Regions from separate parts of the Stenotrophomonas sp. YJH_SMC_40 genome, predicted to be linked through region 2. Evidence: predicted binding sites of a transcription regulator. Region 2 holds the regulator's gene; the other holds the start of a gene.
The links. The regulator FliA, encoded in region 2, starts transcription of late flagellar genes. The targets are predictions, from matches to a motif close to TAAAGTTTNNCNNNCNNNGGCCGATAA.

Region 1: the regulator FliA is predicted to act here: its motif matches at 5,762-5,788, upstream of AC5P6X_RS18605 (methyl-accepting chemotaxis protein).

What each region holds. Positions count from the first base shown of each region.
Region 1 is NZ_JCAFRX010000011.1:38,932-47,118, forward strand. It holds gene AC5P6X_RS18580 (catalase) at 1-1,266, shown strand, start outside; gene AC5P6X_RS18585 (hypothetical protein) at 1,289-1,780, shown strand; gene AC5P6X_RS18590 (alpha/beta fold hydrolase) at 1,790-2,530, opposite strand; gene AC5P6X_RS18595 (hypothetical protein) at 2,671-3,210, shown strand; gene AC5P6X_RS18600 (hypothetical protein) at 3,225-3,515, shown strand; gene AC5P6X_RS18605 (methyl-accepting chemotaxis protein) at 3,606-5,732, opposite strand; gene AC5P6X_RS18610 (L,D-transpeptidase family protein) at 5,965-6,927, shown strand; gene AC5P6X_RS18615 (M23 family metallopeptidase) at 6,932-7,609, shown strand; gene AC5P6X_RS18620 (hypothetical protein) at 7,545-8,187, opposite strand, start outside.
Region 2 is NZ_JCAFRX010000014.1:8,898-17,084, forward strand. It holds gene AC5P6X_RS20025 (flagellar motor protein) at 1-69, opposite strand, end outside; gene AC5P6X_RS20030 (chemotaxis protein CheA) at 171-2,000, opposite strand; gene AC5P6X_RS20035 (protein phosphatase CheZ) at 2,003-2,608, opposite strand; gene cheY (chemotaxis response regulator CheY) at 2,608-3,000, opposite strand; gene AC5P6X_RS20045 (RNA polymerase sigma factor FliA) at 3,058-3,801, opposite strand; gene AC5P6X_RS20050 (MinD/ParA family ATP-binding protein) at 3,798-4,685, opposite strand; gene flhF (flagellar biosynthesis GTPase FlhF) at 4,672-6,288, opposite strand; gene flhA (flagellar biosynthesis protein FlhA) at 6,434-8,187, opposite strand, start outside.

The DNA of each region.
Region 1 (8,187 bases), on a different contig from region 2:
CGCCGTGACCTGTTCGAGGCCATCCAGCGCGGCGACTTCCCGGAATGGGAACTGGCGGTGCAGTTGTTCACCGAAGAAGACGCCGACGCATTCCCGTTCGATCATCTGGACCCGACCAAGATCATTCCCGAATCGCTGGTGCCGTTGCAGGTCATCGGGCGCATGGTGCTGGACCGCTGGCCGGACAACTTCTTCGCCGAGACCGAGCAGGTGGCTTTCTGCCCGGCCAACGTGCCACCGGGCATCGACTTCAGCAACGACCCGCTGCTGCAGGGGCGCCTGTTCTCCTACCTGGACACCCAGCTGCTGCGCCTGGGCGGCCCGAACTTCCACCAGATCCCGGTGAATGCGCCCAAGTGCCCGTTTGCCAATCATCAGCGCGACGGCCACATGCAGATGCAGGTTCCCAAGGGTCGGGTGGCCTACGATCCCAGTTCGCTGCAGGAGGACACCCCGCGCGAGACGCCTGCCGGATTCCGCAGCCATGCCAGCGCCGACGATGGCCGCAAGGGTCGCACCCGCGCGGAGAGTTTCGCCGACCACTACAGCCAGGCCCGCATGTTCTTCCGCAGCCTCGAAAAGCCGGAGCAGGCCCACCTGGCATCGGCGCTGGTGTTCGAGTTGTCCAAGGTGGAAACGCTGAAGGTGCGGGTACGCACCGTCAGTCACCTGCGCAACATCGATGACTCACTGGCGCAGCGCGTGGCCGATGGTCTGGCGTTGCCTGCACTGCCCGACCCGGCGCCGACCGCTACTCCAGTGCGGGACATGCCCCCGGCCCCCGAGGTGCGCGTGATTGGGCGCAACGAGCCTACCCTGCAGGGTCGCTGCATCGGCATCCTGTTCGATGAAGGCTCCGACGCCCGGATCATTGCCAGCCTGAGCAAGGCAGCCAGGAAAGCAGGTGCGGATGTGAAGCTGGTCGCCCCCAGAGTGGGTGGCGCCACGCTCAGCGATGGCGCGCTGCAGGCGGCGGATGGGCAACTGGCGGGCACCCCGTCGGCCGTGTTCGATGCAGTAGCCGTGGTGCTCAGCCCGGAAGCGGCGAAGGCCTTGTCGAAAGAGAGTGCAGCCATCGAATTCGTCAGCCAGGCGTGGGCGCACCTGAAGGCCATCGCCAGCGATGCGGGCGGCCAGACGCTGCTGAAGGCGGCAAGGGTCGGCAACGACGCCGGCATCGTCGAAGCGGAAGACGCCAAGGCATTCCTGGCGGCGGCCGCCACCCGCCAGTGGGCGCGCGAACCCAAGCTGCGCCTGCTGGCCTGACTACAACACCAGGAGAACTGTCATGCCCCGTGGTGACAAATCCGCATACTCCGATAAACAGAAGCGCCAGGCCGAGCACATCGAGGAAAGCGAGCGCGAGCGCGGTGCCAGCGAAGGCACCGCCGAGCGCATTGCCTGGGCGACCGTGAACAAGCAGGATGGTGGTGGCAAGCGTAGCGGCAGCGCGCGCAAGGGTACGAAGAAGGCGACCAGCAAGAAGGCTGCCAAGAGGGCGCCTGCCAGAAAGTCGGGCACAAAGAAGGCCACGACCAAGGCGACGGCGGCGAAGAAGGCCCCTGCGAAGAAGACGACAGCCAGGAAGGTGGCGGCAAAGAAGGCACCGGCTCGCAAGACAGCCACAAAGAAGACCGCAAAGAAGACAGCGGCCAAGAAGGCCGGTACAGCCGCCTCGCGCAGTGCTGCAGCGAAGAAGGCGGCGAAGACACGTGCGGCGAAGAAGACCGTGCGCAAGGTGGCAGCGAAGAAGGCCGCGCGTACCCGCGCGCGCGGCTGAGTCCTTCGATCAGGGCGACAGCGTCCTCATCCACGCGGCAACTTCGGCTGCGGCTGCGTCAGCGCGTGCCTGCAGCAGCAGATGCGGCCCTTCCAGCGAAACATGCCGGGCATCCGGCAAAAGGGCCTGCAGTTCTGCCACGCTGGGCGGCCACAGCAGGCGGTCATGGCACGCGTGCAGGCACAGCGTCGGCACGTCGATTGCCGGCAGCAATGCGCGTACGTCGACGCGCAGGGTCGCTGCGGCGCGTCGCCGCAGTGTGGCCGCCGGAATCCGGGCCAGCGCATCGCGCAGCATCGACAGGTGCTCGCGGGTGCGCCACCACCCCAGCAGCAGGCCCGCCAGCAACGCCACGGGAGGCAGAGGCCAGGTCGGCGTCAGCAGGGCTGCGCTGGCTGCCGGCAATGGCACCGGCCGACGCGCAAAGGTCGCGGCAAGCACCAGTCCGCGCAGCCCGGCGGGCTGTCGCGTGGTCAGTTCAACCGCCAACGGGCCCGAGAAGGACTCGGCAAGCAGGATGAAGGGATGGCCGGGCAGCTGCGACCACAGCCGTTGGGCCAGCGTGGCGTGATCCTGCCCTCCCTGCGCAGGCAGCGTAATCGCCTGCGTCGTCAGCCTATTAGCCTGGAGTGCTGACAGAAACGGGATCGACAGCCTGCCGGAGCCATCCAGCCCGGGCAGCATCAGCACGTGCTGCGGCGTGGGTGATGCTGAATCACAGCCCGGCTTTTCCTCGCTCCCGATTCCCATGTCACCTCCTTTGCTGGCAAGCATCGCCCACATCGGCAGGCAGCGGAACCTTCGCTCCGGCTCTCCTGCTGCTTTGCCGGTCAAGGTTGAGCGATACTCCCCGCTCTGCCGCGGGACGCGGCTGCCAATGAGAGCCTCTGATGCGATGGACCTACGCGCTGGCCATGATGGTCATGATGCTGCCACTGAACAGTTCCGCCAACGATGGCTGGATAAACGGGGCAGGCAAGGCGATGCCGGAGACCGATGCCATGAAATCCAGCGGTGGCTTTGCGGCATCGCTGCTGGTCACCTCCGATGCCGACTGGCGGGCCAAGTGGGAAACCCCACCAGAGACCACTCCCGGTTTTACCCAGGCCGACGAAGTCCACCCGGGCGGTGAATTGTTCCTGCTGACATTCCTGTCCAACCCGCAACTGGATGAGAACCGCGTACCCAAGGTGCACTGCGATCTGCGCATGCTGCGCCCGGACGGCACTACCAGCATCGACGAACGCGATGTTCCCTGTTTCACCGCTGCCCTGCCCGGCCCGCCAACCCTGTTGTACATGACCAACCTGCACCTGAAGTTCGTGGCCGAGGCCAGTGATCCGAAAGGCACGTGGACTGCGCAGGTGGTGGTCAGGGATCTGCTGCGGAATGTGAGCCTGCCTCTGCAGGCTCACTTCGACGTCCGTTGAACGGAGGCGTGCGGATGAAGATGCGGCGATTACTGAGCTGGACCGGTCTTGCGCTTTGCGTGGTCTACCTGCTGTTGACCGCATGGCTGGTTCACGGCGCGCAGTCGGATGCGGACCCGAAGGGGGCCTATATCCTGATGTCGCTCCCCATCACCCTGCAGTCTGCTGCACTCGATGCCATCGGCGCAGGCAGCCTGCTGTACCGCAAACCCTGGTCGACCGCGTATGCAGTACTGGTTCCGCCAACACTGCTGTTGCTGTACGCAGCGGGCTGGCTGATCGAACGCGCCGCGCGCGGCCGCTAGCCAGCGGCACCGACCGGTGGCGTGCATGCGGTGCCCTGCATGCGGGGCATCGCGATGCAGGGCGTCATCCAACATCCAGTCGCAGGTTGCTTACGCCGCCTGCGCAGGCACGATGGGCATGCGCGCGCCCTGCTCCACCTTGAACACCGCCACCGACGTGGTCAGCGCATGCGCCTGTTCTTCCAGCGCGCGGCTGGCGGCAGTGGCTTCTTCCACCAGCGCAGCGTTCTGCTGGGTCACCTGGTCCATCTGCACCACCACCTGGTTGACCTGCTCGATACCGGCGGCCTGTTCCTTGCTGGCCGCTGCGATGTCGCTCATCAGCTGCGTGGTGCGCGAGCTGGCCTGGGCCACGCGGGCGATCGCGGCTTCCGATTCAACGGTCACCGCCAGGCCGCTCTTCACCTTGGCAGCGGCGTCTTCGATCAGCTCCTTGATCTCCTTGGCGGCGACACCGGCACGCTGTGCGAGCGTGCGTACCTCGCTGGCGACCACGGCAAAACCACGGCCCTGCTCACCTGCACGCGCGGCTTCAACCGCAGCATTCAGCGCCAGGATGTTGGTCTGGAACGCGATGCCGTCGATCACGGTGGAGATTTCCGAGATGCGTGCCGAGGACTGATCGATCTCACTCATCACCGACGCCATCTGCGCCATCGCCTGCTCGGTTTCGCGTACGGCGGCACCGGCGGCGTGCGCTTCACTGTCGGCCTGACGAGCGAGCTCGGCATTCTGGCGCACAGTCGAGGTCAGTTCCTCCATCGATGCGGCGGCTTCTTCCAGGTTGGCGGCCTGCTGCTCGGTGCGGCGCGACAGGTCGTTGTTGCCGGCGGCCAGTTCCTGCGCCGCGTTGTTGATGCTGTCGGCGGCCACCTGGATGCCACGTACGATGCCGGTCAGCTGCGCGGTGGTGGTGTTGGCGTCGTCACGCATGCGGGCGAATACACCGTCGTACTCGCCGTCCATGCGTGCAGTCAGGTCGCCGTGCGAGATCGCACGCAGCACATCGGAGACATCAGCGATGCTGGCCTGCGAACTGGCCATCATGCCGTTGAGGTGCTCGACCATCGCCTTGAACTGGAACTGGAACGCAGCAGCATCGCCACGCATGCTGAAATCACCGGCGCGCGCGGCCCGGGCCAGTGCATCGATCTGCGCGTTGATCGCCATCAGGCTCTGCTTCACTGCGGCCAGAGTGCGGGTCAGCGTCCCCTTCTCGCCCGGGTAGTCCGGCAGGTCGCGGCTGAGGTCACCGATGGCGTAACGCTGCATCACTTCGGCCATCAGCAGTTCCACCTGCACGTGCGATTCGACCAGGCTGTTGGTGGCCTGCACCATGCGGCCGAAATCACCGGGGAAGGCGCTGGCGTCCATGCGGTAGCGGATCGCACCCTCCTCGTGCTGTTCGGCCATCTGCAGCTGCGCGCCGATCGCCGCCTGCACACTCTGGCGCACGCTGGCCATCGCCTCGCCCAGCTGGGTCAGTTCGTCACGGCCGCCGAGGCGGAACTCCTGATCCAGCTGGCCCTTGGACAGGCGCTCGGCCAGGTTCACCGCGCGGGCCAGCGGGCCGGTCAGGCTGCGCCCGATCATCACCGAGGCGGCGATGCCCACCAGCAGCGCGACGCCGCCCAGCACCAGCAACTGCAGCAGGCTGCGCTCGCCCAGGCGGATCGCCTCGGCGGCCGCCTCACGGCTTTCCTTCTCTTCGAAGTCCACGCCATCGGACAGCGCCTTGTTCCAGCCGTTGGCGGCTTCCTGCACCGGGCCCAGGGTCAGCGCCACGGCGCCCGGGTAGTCGCCCTGCTCCATCAGTTCGCTGGTCTGCTTGTTGAGCGGACGCGCGATGGCACGCTTGGCGGCGATGGTTTCGGCAATGGCCTTGCCCTCGGCGTCGCTGGGCAGCGCCTGGTAGGCGGTCCAACTGGCCTCATAGCGCTTGACCAGATCGGCGATGCGCTGCTCATCATGGCCACGGTCATCGCCCTGGCGGATCAGCATCTCGCGGCGAACGACCATCATCTGGTTGTTGGCATCGAGCATCTGCGAGAGCAGGCGCACCTTGGCCACGCTGACATCGACCACCTGCTGCATCGCGCGCTTCTGCACGACACTGGCGGTGGCGCCGGTGGCCACCACGGCCGCAACCAACAGCAGCAACAGGCCAAAGCCCAGCCCAAGACGCCAGGCAACCCTGACATTCCTCAAGTAGTTCATCGGTACATCCAAAACGGGGGGATGTGGCGTTATCGGCGGCCCGCCAGGCAATCTTGATCGCCAACCGCCAATGGCGTGGGGCACCATTCACCTTGGTGAGCCCTTGGCCGGCGGCACCCGCGCGGGGACGGTGGCGCAACGACCCGACTGCTCATGCAGACGTCAGATCTCTTTCACGGCGGCTCGGCGCGGCCTGCAGGCAAGGTGGTGGCGTCATCTGCTGGAGTTCCCAATGCCATTACCCGTGTACCGATCCACCCTGCTCGCTCTCTCGCTGCTGGCATCGCCGGCGTTCGCGCAGGCACCGCCGCCTGGACTGCCCGCCCCCATCGCCGAGAAGGCCGGACCGGACACCGCAGCACGTTCCGCCCTGCATGCCCAGGTGCTGCTGGATCGCGCGAATTTCTCGCCCGGCCAGATCGACGGTGAAGTGGGCAGCAACCAGCGGCGCGCGGTGTCGGGTTTCCAGGCGGCGCACGGCCTGACCGTCACCGGTGAACTGGACGACGCGACCTGGCAGGCCCTGCAGGCTGATACGGTCACCCCCCTGGCCAGCTACACGCTGACCAGCGAGGATGTCGCCGGGCCGTTCCAGGCGGTGCCGAAGGGCCCCGCCGCACAGGCCAAACTGAAATCGCTGGGCTTCAACAACGTCGAAGAGTCGCTGGGCGAACGCTTCCACGCATCCCCTGAGCTGTTGAAGCTGCTCAATCCGGGCGTGGATCTGAGCAAGGCGGGCAACCGCATCCAGGTGCCCAATATCGCACCATCGCCGCTACCGAAGGCGGCCAAGGTGGTCGTCGACAAGTCCGATTCCAGCCTGCAGTTGCTGGATGCGCAAGGCAAGGTGATCGCTCAGGTGCCGGTTTCCTCCGGCAGCCAGCATGATCCGCTGCCGATCGGCGAATGGAAGATCCTGGGCGTGTATCGCGACCCGCCGTTCCACTACAACCCCAAGCTGTTCTGGGATGCGCGCAAGGGCGAAAAGAAGGCGACACTGCCGCCGGGCCCGAACAATCCAGTCGGCCGGGTCTGGATCGACCTGTCCAAGCCACACTACGGCCTGCATGGCACGCCCGAGCCCGGCCATGTCGGCAAGACCGAGTCACATGGTTGCGTGCGCATGACCAACTGGGATGCGCTGCGCGTGGCCGATGCGGTGGATACCTCCGTCCCCGTGGTGATGCAGGAGTGAGCCGATGCGTCTTTCGCAGCTGATCGTGCTGGGCGTGCTGCTGGGACTGGGGGCCGGCTGGTGGCTGCGCCGCGATGCAGGCGAGCCGGTAGCCGCCTCGCTGCCGGAAGCACAACCGGCAGCCGCTGTGGCGCCGGCCAAGGGATCGGTAGCGCCGCTCGACACGGCCCCTGCCCCCGCCGCCACCGCACCGTCAGCCGCGCGGACTGCGGATGCGCCGTCGGGTCTGCTGCTGCCGGTACAGGGCGTCCTGGCCTCCCAGCTGCGCGACACGTTCACCGATGCGCGTAGCGAAGGCCGCGTGCACGATGCCATCGACATCATGGCCACCGCCGGTACGCCGGTGCTGGCAGTGGCCGATGGCACGGTGGAAAAACTGTTCAACAGCGAGCGCGGTGGCCTGACGATCTACCAGTTCGAGCCCAGTGGCCGCTGGTGCTACTACTACGCGCATCTGCAGCGCTACGCCGATGGCCTGGCGGAGAAGCAGGTGATCAAGCGCGGAGACGTCCTCGGCTATGTCGGCAGCACCGGCAACGCCAGTGCCGAGGCTCCGCATCTGCACTTTGAAGTGCACGTGCTGGGGCCGGAGAAGCAGTGGTGGAAGGGGGAATCGATCAATCCGTATCCACTGCTGAATCCGCCTGCTTCGAAGCCCGGTGCTGCCAGCGCCGCAAAGTGAACGTGAACACCGCCAAGGCAGCTCCTGGAATCAGCAGGAGCAGTGCCGCCACTTTCCAGAAGAAGAACGGCCACAACCAGACATAATCCAGGTCAGTCAGCTTCAACAGGTCCAGTGGCGGCTGCAGCTCGACGGTGGCCGCGCGATCGGCCAGCGCCGGGTCCACCTCCAGCACGGTTAGCCGCACCCATGAGCGGCCGCGTGGCAATGCATCGCCGCGACCATAGCCGAAGTAGGACGCCATGAGGCCGCTGGACTCAACCGAAGCCAGCCCACGATTGATGCCCTGTCCGGCCACTCCCGAACGCTCCCCTGCGCGGAAGTCTCCATGATCGGTCGGAGTTTCGATGCGCAGCAGCACCTCGGGGTCAGCGTCCGTACCGTCCGCGGCATAGCGCAGGCGCAGCCGCAGTTGATCATCGATGAGGCGGTAGACGGTGATCTGGGCGGTTGCGCCAGGGCTCAGCACCAACGGCACCGTCTGCGTGCGCGAAGCCAGGGTATTGGCTGCCGCGCCCAGCACCAGTACCAGGCAGGCGATGCCCCACAGGCTCCACAACACCCACAGGGTGATCCGC
Region 2 (8,187 bases):
CTTGAGGATGCTGCCACCGACCAGCGAGGCCAGGGCGAGAAAGAGTCCAATGAGGCTGAGTCTATCCATGGTTCCGGTATCGGCTTGTATGAATGGGACTTGAGACACCGGGAGAATGCGTACAGACGGTAGTCACAGTTTTCGGGTCGCCGGGCCTTGCCCGGCGGCGTTCAGCGTATGCCGTCCACGTCCAGGATCAGTGCCATGCGACCATCGCCGATCAACGTTGCACCGGCATAACCGCGCAGGCCGCGCAGGGCTTTTGGCAGTGGCTTGATGACCACTTCCTCGCGCCCGCGCACCTGGTCCACGACCAGGCCGAAGCGCGCTTCGCCGGCCTGCAGCACCACGATGGTCAGCAGGGTTGACGCGGCCGGCGTCACATCCAGCCACTGGCGCAGGTCGACCAGCGGCAGGGTGTGCGAGCGGCGATCAAGCACGGCGCGGCCATCGAACCAGCCCAGCGAGGTGCGCGGCGCGTGCAGCACTTCCATCACGCGTGCCAGCGGTAGCGCGTAGACGTCCTCGCCGGCCTGCACCAGCAGGGTCGGCAGGATCGCGAGGGTGAGCGGCACGCGGATCAGGAAGCGGCTGCCACGACCCAGTTCCGACTGGATCTGGATCTGGCCGCTCAGTTCGCGGATGCGCGACTGCACCACGTCCATGCCGACGCCACGGCCGGAGATGTCGGTGACCTGCTGCTTGGTCGAGAAGCCGGGCAGGAACACCAGGTGCAGGCATTCCTCGCTGCTCAGGCGGGCGGCGGCTTCCGGATCGATCAGGCCTTTCTCACGCGCCTTCGCGCGCAGCTTCTCCGGGTCGATGCCGGCGCCATCGTCCTGCACCTCGATGCTGACGTAGTCGCCTTCCTGCTGCGCCGACAGGCGTACATGGCCCATCCGCGGCTTGCCTTGTGCTTCGCGCAGGTCGGGCATTTCCACGCCATGGTCGATGGCGTTGCGGACCAGGTGCACCAGCGGATCGGCCAGTGCTTCGACCAGGTTGCGGTCGAGTTCGGTTTCGGCGCCGACCAGCTCCAGGTCCACTTCCTTCTTCAGCGAGCGGGCGACGTCGCGGGCGACCTTGGGGAAGCGCGAGAACACCTTGCCCACCGGCTGCATGCGGGTACGCATCACCGCCGACTGCAGGCGGGCAGTGGCGATGTCCAGCGTCGATACGGCGCGGTCCAGCTCCTCGTCGCGCAGGCGTGCACGCAGGGTCTTCAGGCGGTTGCGGGAAAGCACCAGTTCGCCGATCAGGTTGACGATCGCATCCAGGCGCTTGGTGTCCACGCGCACGGTGTGCTCGGCCTCGGCCATCGGCTTGGCCGCCGGCTTGGCGGCGGGCGCCGGTACGGGCGCCGGGCGCGGTGCAGCGGCAGGTGCCGCCGCGACGGTGGCAGCAGGCTTCGCGCCTGGCGCAGCGCCGCCGTGCAGCTGGTCCAGCAGCGCTTCGAACTCGTCTTCGCTGATCAGGCCGTCGTCGGCCTTCCTGGGCGGCGCGACCGCGGTCGGTGCGTTGCCGCCATGCAGCTGGTCGAGCAGGGCCTCGAATTCGTCGTCGGTGATCAGGTCGCTGCCGGCTGCCGCAGGCGCGGCCGCAGCGACCGGCGCGGCAGTGCCACCGTTCATGTCGAACTGCGCGATCAGGTCCGGCGGCGCATAGCCTGGCTCGGTGCCGGAGGACACGGCGTCCAGCATCGACTGCAGGTAGTCCAGCGATTGCTGGGCGGCGTCGAAGTGGTGGGCCTGCAGCACCGCCTGCCCGGCACGCGCGATGCCCAGGGCCTCTTCAGCGGCGTGGCACAGTTCGACCATCGCGGTGACGCCAAGGAAGCCGGCACCGCCCTTGAGCGTGTGGTATCCACGGAACACCGCGTTGAGCTGCTCGGTGTCCTGCGGTGCCTGCTCCAGCGACACCAGCTGTTCGCCCAGGCGATCCAGGATTTCCTGTGCCTCGATGATGAAATCGGCAGTGATGTCGTCGGATACCGCGCTCATGCTTACAGCCCCAGATCCGACAACAGGTCGTCGGCGTCGTTCTGCGAGACCGCGTGGCGGTCCAGTCCCTTCAGTGCCGGCCCGGCCAGTTCCGGGTCGGTGCGATGCTGTTCCGGCGGCAGGCCGAGTGCGCCGAAGCCCTCGTGCACGCGGCGGACGATGCCGACCACGCGACGGATGATCTGCCCGGTCAGGTCCTGGTAGCTCTGGGTCAGGGCGATCTCGGTCAGGTTGTGGCGGATGCGCTCGAGCTGCGCGTCCTGGCCCGGCTGCAGGCCTTCAGCACGCAACTGTTCGGTCAGGCTGCGGCATTCCTCGGCCAGGTCCAGGGTGCGGTGCGTGGCCTGTTCGGTCATGGCCACCACGTGGTCCAGGCGTGCGCAGGCGTCGTCCAGCTCACCGGCCTCGCTGGGCACGGTCGGCAGCTCACCCAGTGCCTGCCCCAGCTCGCGGGCCAGCCGCGAGAGGCCGCTCATCATCGGCTGCGTACGCAGCGCGACCAGTCCGTCGATGCGCTGCCGCCAGGCGGCCTCGTCACCGGACTCGAGTGCGTCCAGGGCTTCCTGCAGGCGCAGGGCGAGGGCGCTCTTGTCGACCGTGGTATCCATCAGGCGCTGGCCGCCAGGCGTTCGAAGATCTTGCCGAGCTTCTCTTCCAGCGTCTGCGCAGTGAACGGCTTGATGATGTAGCCGTTCACGCCGTTCTGGGCGGCTTCGATGATCTGTTCGCGCTTGGCTTCGGCGGTGACCATCAGCACTGGCAGGGTCTTCAGCTTGGCATCGGCACGGATCGCCTTCAGCAGCTCGATGCCGGTCATCACCGGCATGTTCCAGTCGGTGACCACGAAATCGAACGGCTGGCTCTGCAGCAGCGACAGCGCGGCATGCCCGTCCTCGGCTTCGGCGGTATTGGTGAAGCCCAGATCGCCCAGCAGGTTCTTGACGATCCGACGCATGGTCGAGAAGTCATCGACGATCAGGATGCGCATGTTCTTGTTCAAAGCAGAGTTCCTTTGTTGTTCATTCCGGGCGGCCGGGGGCAGCCGCCTCGGGCATGTTCATTCTTCCAGGCCGGCGTCCGCCGCCTCGAAAATCTTGAGCCGGCCACGCAGGCGCAGCACCGCCTGGCCGTGGATCTGGCAGACCCGCGACTCGCTCACGCCGAGCACCGCGCCGATCTCCTTCAGGTTCAGTTCCTGCTCGTAGTAGAGCGAGAGCACCAGCTGTTCGCGCTCGGGCAGGTGGCCGATGGCCTTGCCCAGCTCACGGCCGAATTCACCACGCTCCAGCACCTGCTGCGGGGTCGGGCCGCCCTGGGCGACGGTGTCCAGCTCGCCCTGGTCCTCGATGCGCGACTCCAGGCTCAGCACCTGGCCACGTGCGGCGTCCTCCATCAACCGCAGGTATTCGGGCAGCGGCATCTCCATCGCGGCGGCCACCTCGGTGGCGCTGGCGGCGCGGCCGCTGCTCTGTTCTAGGCGGCGGATGGTGGCGGCGGCATCGCGGGCACGGCGGTGCACCGAGCGCGGCACCCAGTCGCCACGGCGGATCTCGTCGATCATCGAACCGCGGATGCGGATCGAGGCATAGGTCTCGAACGAGGCGCCCTGGTCGGCGTCGTAGCTGCGCGACGCTTCGATCAGGCCCATCATGCCGGCCTGGATCAGGTCGTCCACTTCAACGCTGGCCGGCAACCGCGCGGCCAGGTGGTGGGCGATGCGCCGCACCAGGTCCGAATGCTGGGCGATGACCTCGTTGGCCGCCGAGCGCTGGACTTCCCTGTACTGGGCTGCGCCTTTCATGCGGCCACCCCGCGCTGCTTGAGGATGCGCTCGAGGAAGAACTCGACGCCGCCACGCGGTTCGGTCGGCGCCTGCCAGCGTGCGGTGCGACGCGCGATCTCGGTGATCGCCAGCGCGGCCGGGCTGGACGGGTAGGCCTTCACCACCGGCTGCTGGCGCTGCACCGACAGGCGCAGCCAGTCGTCCTGCGGCACGCAGCCCAGGTAGTTCAGCGAGACATCGGCGAGGAACTTCTCGCAGACGCGGGTCAGCTTTTCGTACAGCACGCGGCCCTCGTTGGGGTCGCGCACCATGTTGGCCACTACCTGGATGCGGTCCACGCCGCGTTCGCGCGACAGCACCTTGATCAGCGCGTAGGCGTCGGTGATCGAGGCCGGCTCGTCACAGACCACCACCACGGTGTCCTGCGCGGCCTGGCAGAAGGTCAGCACGCCGTCGGTGATGCCGGCGGCGGTGTCCACCACCATGATGTCCAGTTCGCGTTCCAGCTCGGAGAACACGTTGACCAGGCCGACGTGCTCGGCCGGGGCCAGCTCGGCCATGTGCCGGCGGCCGGACGCGGCCGGCACCACCAGCACGCCGTTCGGGCCTTCGACGATGACGTCGTCCAGCGAGCAGCGGCCGGCGACCAGGTCGGCCAGCGTGAAGGTCGGGTTCAGCCCCAGGATCACGTCGATGTTGGCCAGGCCCAGGTCGGCGTCCAGCAGCAGCGTGCGCTTGCCCATGCCGGCCAGTGCCACCGCCAGGTTGGCGGACACATTCGTCTTGCCCACGCCGCCCTTGCCGCCAGTGACGGCAATGGTGCGCACAGGGCCGAGCGGCTCGCTGCGGGTGGCCGACAGCGGGAAGGTCTTGGTCAGCTTGGCGTACTCACGCGACGGCATGGTTCAACTCCGGGTTGCAGGGCATATCGGCCGCGCGGCGCAAATCTTCAAGGCGAAGTACGAGATTGGCCGCACTGGCCCGGTGCAGGTCCTCCGGAACGTCCTGGCCATCGGTCACCCAGGTGATCGGCAGGGCGTGGTCCACGGCCACTGACAGGGCGTTGCCGAAGCGGCCGGTCTCGTCCAGCTTGCTCAGCACCAGGCCCTGCAGGTTGGCGGCGCCGAAGCGGCGGACCACCTCGTCCATGTCGCCGAAGCTGGTGTTGGCCGGCAGCACCAGCAGGGTGCGTACCTGGCGGGCGGCGCGCAGCCACTGCAGCTGCGCGGCCAGCGCGCGGTCGCGCGGGCCCAGGCCGGCGGTGTCGATCAGCACCAGCTTGTAGTCCTTCAGGCGCTCCAGCAGCTGGTCCAGGTCGGTGCCGCTGTTGGCCTCGTGCACCGCGATGCCGAGCTGGCGGCCGTAGCCGTACAGCTGCTCGCGGGCGCCGATGCGGGTGGTGTCGGTGGTGACCAGGGCCACGTCGCGCGGCGCATGCTTCTCGGCGAAGCGCGAGGCCAGCTTGGCGATGGTGGTGGTCTTGCCGGCGCCGGTCGGGCCGACCAGGGCGATCACGCCGCCTTCTTCCAGCGGGTCGACCGGAGCGATCGGCAGCTTGCGCGAGATCAGCCCCAGCATCAGGCCGCGGCCACGATGGGCTTCGGTCTCCAGCGGGATCTGCATGGCCACGTCGCGGGCCAGCCCGGCGTCGAAACCGTACTCGTCCATCAGGTCCAGCGCGGTGGCGCGCACCGGGCTGCCACGCAGGCGCTCGTCGGTGAAGCGGTTCATCTCGCGCTCGATCACCTGGCGCATGCCGGCCACTTCCTGGCGCAGCTGGCGGATCTCGGCGTCGTCCTGGGCAACCACGGTCAGCGTCGGTGCCGGGGCCAGCATGGGGGCCGGGCTGGCTTCGCCGGCGGCTTCGGCCGCTGCCGGTTCGCTGGCGGCGATCCCGGGCTGCGCTTCGGTCACGGCAGCGGTCGGCAGCGGCGGCGGCTGCACGGCCGGGGCCACGCTTTCGTGATGCATGTCGCGCGGCGGGTCGATCTGGAAGCGGGCGCGGTTGGCCGGCACGGTGGCGGCCGGTGCAACGATGGCCTCGGCGAACGGGGCGAAGCTCTGTTCGGGCAGCGCCGGTTCGTTGACGGCGGCGCGCGCCAGGGTGGCGGCGAAGCCAGTGCTGCCACGGGTCGGCACGATCTCGTCGGCGCTGTCCAGGGTACGGCCGGTGGCCCCAACGGCCGCACGGGCGAGGGCGGCCACGGCCGAGGTGGTGGCGGCGACCGGTTCCGGCGCGGGGGTGCTGCTGCGGCGGCGGGTGACCGCGGCGATCACCGCGTCAGCAGCGGTGCGCGGCTTGGGTGCCGGCGGCGGTGCGACATCACGGCGCGAGGCTTCCAGTGCACGCTGCACGGCGCTCTCGTCGTAGTTGGCCGCGGCGACGATCTCGACGCCTTCCTCGATCCGGCGGTTGGACAGGATCACGGCGTCAGGACCATGTTCCTTGCGCACCAGGTTCATGGCCGAGCGCATGTCGGCGGCGACGAATCGTTTGATTTTCATGCTGTGGTCACGGGACGAAGACGGCGGGGTGGCGGTCGGAGAACTCGGGTGGTCGGTGGTCTGCACGGTGCGGGTTCCCCTTGGTATCTGTCTGTTGCGTTGGTTCGAAGGTGGTGTCTGTTTTCTGGCGCATCGGTGGGCGGCGTCAGCTGATCGTTCCGACCAGCTTCAGGCGCTTGTCCTCCGGCACCTCGCTGTAGGCCAGGACCGACAACGACGGAACGCTGTGGCGGACCAGGCGCGCCAGCGCGGCGCGCACCGGGCCCGGTACCAGCACGACCGCCGGCTCGTTTCGCGCTTCCTGCTTGCTGACACATTCGGCCAGGCTCTGGTGCAGTCGCTCTGCGAGTCCGGGTTCCAGCGCGGCGCCGTTGCCCTGCGTGGACTCCTGCAAGACACGTTCCAATTGCGGGTTGAGGGTGAACACCGGCAGCTCCGCCGACATTCCGGCGATCTCCTGCACGATGAAGCGGCCCAGCGCGGTGCGTACGGCAGCGGTCAGCACCGCCGGGTCCTGGCTGCTGGGCGCGTGTTCGACCAGCGCCTCGGCGATCTTGCGCAGCTGGCGGATCGGGATGCGCTCCACCAGCAGGTTCTGCAGCACGCGCACCACCGCCGACAGCGGCAGCGCCTTCGGCGTCAGATCTTCGACGAGCTTGGGCGCGCTCTTGGCCAGGTTGGCCAGCAGGTGCTGCACTTCCTCGTGGCCGAGCAGTTCCGGCGCATGTTCGCGGATCAGGTGCGAGAGGTGGGTGGCCACCACGGTGGCCGGGTCGACCACGGTGTAGCCCAGCGTTTCAGCCTGGGCACGCTGGTGCGGCTGGATCCAGGTGGCATCCAGGCCGAACGCGGGATCCTTGCCGGCAATGCCCTCCAGGGTGCCCAGCGCGCTGCCCGGGTCCAGCGCCAGTTCGCGGTCGGGGTGGATCTCGGCGGTGGCCACCGGCACGCCGTGCACCAGCACGCGGTAGCCGTTGGCGGGCAGTTCCAGGTTGTCGCGGATATGCACCGACGGGATCAGGAAGCCGACGTCCTGGGTCAGCTTGCGGCGCACGCCCTTGATGCGCGCCATCAGTTCGCCGCCCTGGTTGCTGTCCACCAGCGGGATCAGCCGGTAGCCGACCTCCAGGCCCAGCGGATCGACCGGGCGCAGTTCGTCCCAGCTCAGTTCGGCGGTCGGCGCAGGTGCCGCCGGGCGGCCGAGTGCATTGAGTGCGGCCGCGTCATTGCCGGCGGCTGCCGGGTCGGTGGCTGCGGCCTTGCCCTTGCGGTAGACCTTCCAGGCGATGAAGCCGAGGATCGCGGCCAGCGTCAGGAAAGCGACGTTGGGCATGCCCGGCACCAGGCCGACCACGCCGATGATGCCGGCGGTGATCGCCAGCGCGCGGTACTGGCCGAACACCTGGCCGGTCATCGCCTGGGCCATGTCCTGCGAGCGCGAGGCGCGGGTCACCAGCATCGCCACCGCGCTGGAGACCAGCAGGGCCGGCAGCTGCGCCACCAGGCCGTCACCGATGGACAGCAGGGTGTAGGTGGCAGCGGCTTCGCCGAACGGCATGCCATGCTGCAGCACGCCCACGGCCAGGCCGCCGAGCATGTTGATGAACAGGATCAGGATGCCGGCGATGGCGTCACCGCGGATGAACTTGCTGGCGCCGTCCATCGCGCCGTAGAAGTCGGCTTCCTCGCGCACTTCCTCGCGCCGCAGCTTGGCTTCTTCACGCGTCAGCAAACCGGCGTTGAGGTCGGCGTCGATCGCCATCTGCTTGCCGGGCATTGCGTCCAGGATGAAGCGCGCGGTCACTTCCGAGACGCGGCCGGCGCCCTTGGTGATCACCACGAAGTTGATGATGGTCAGGATCGCGAACACCACGATGCCGACCGCATAGTTGCCGCCGA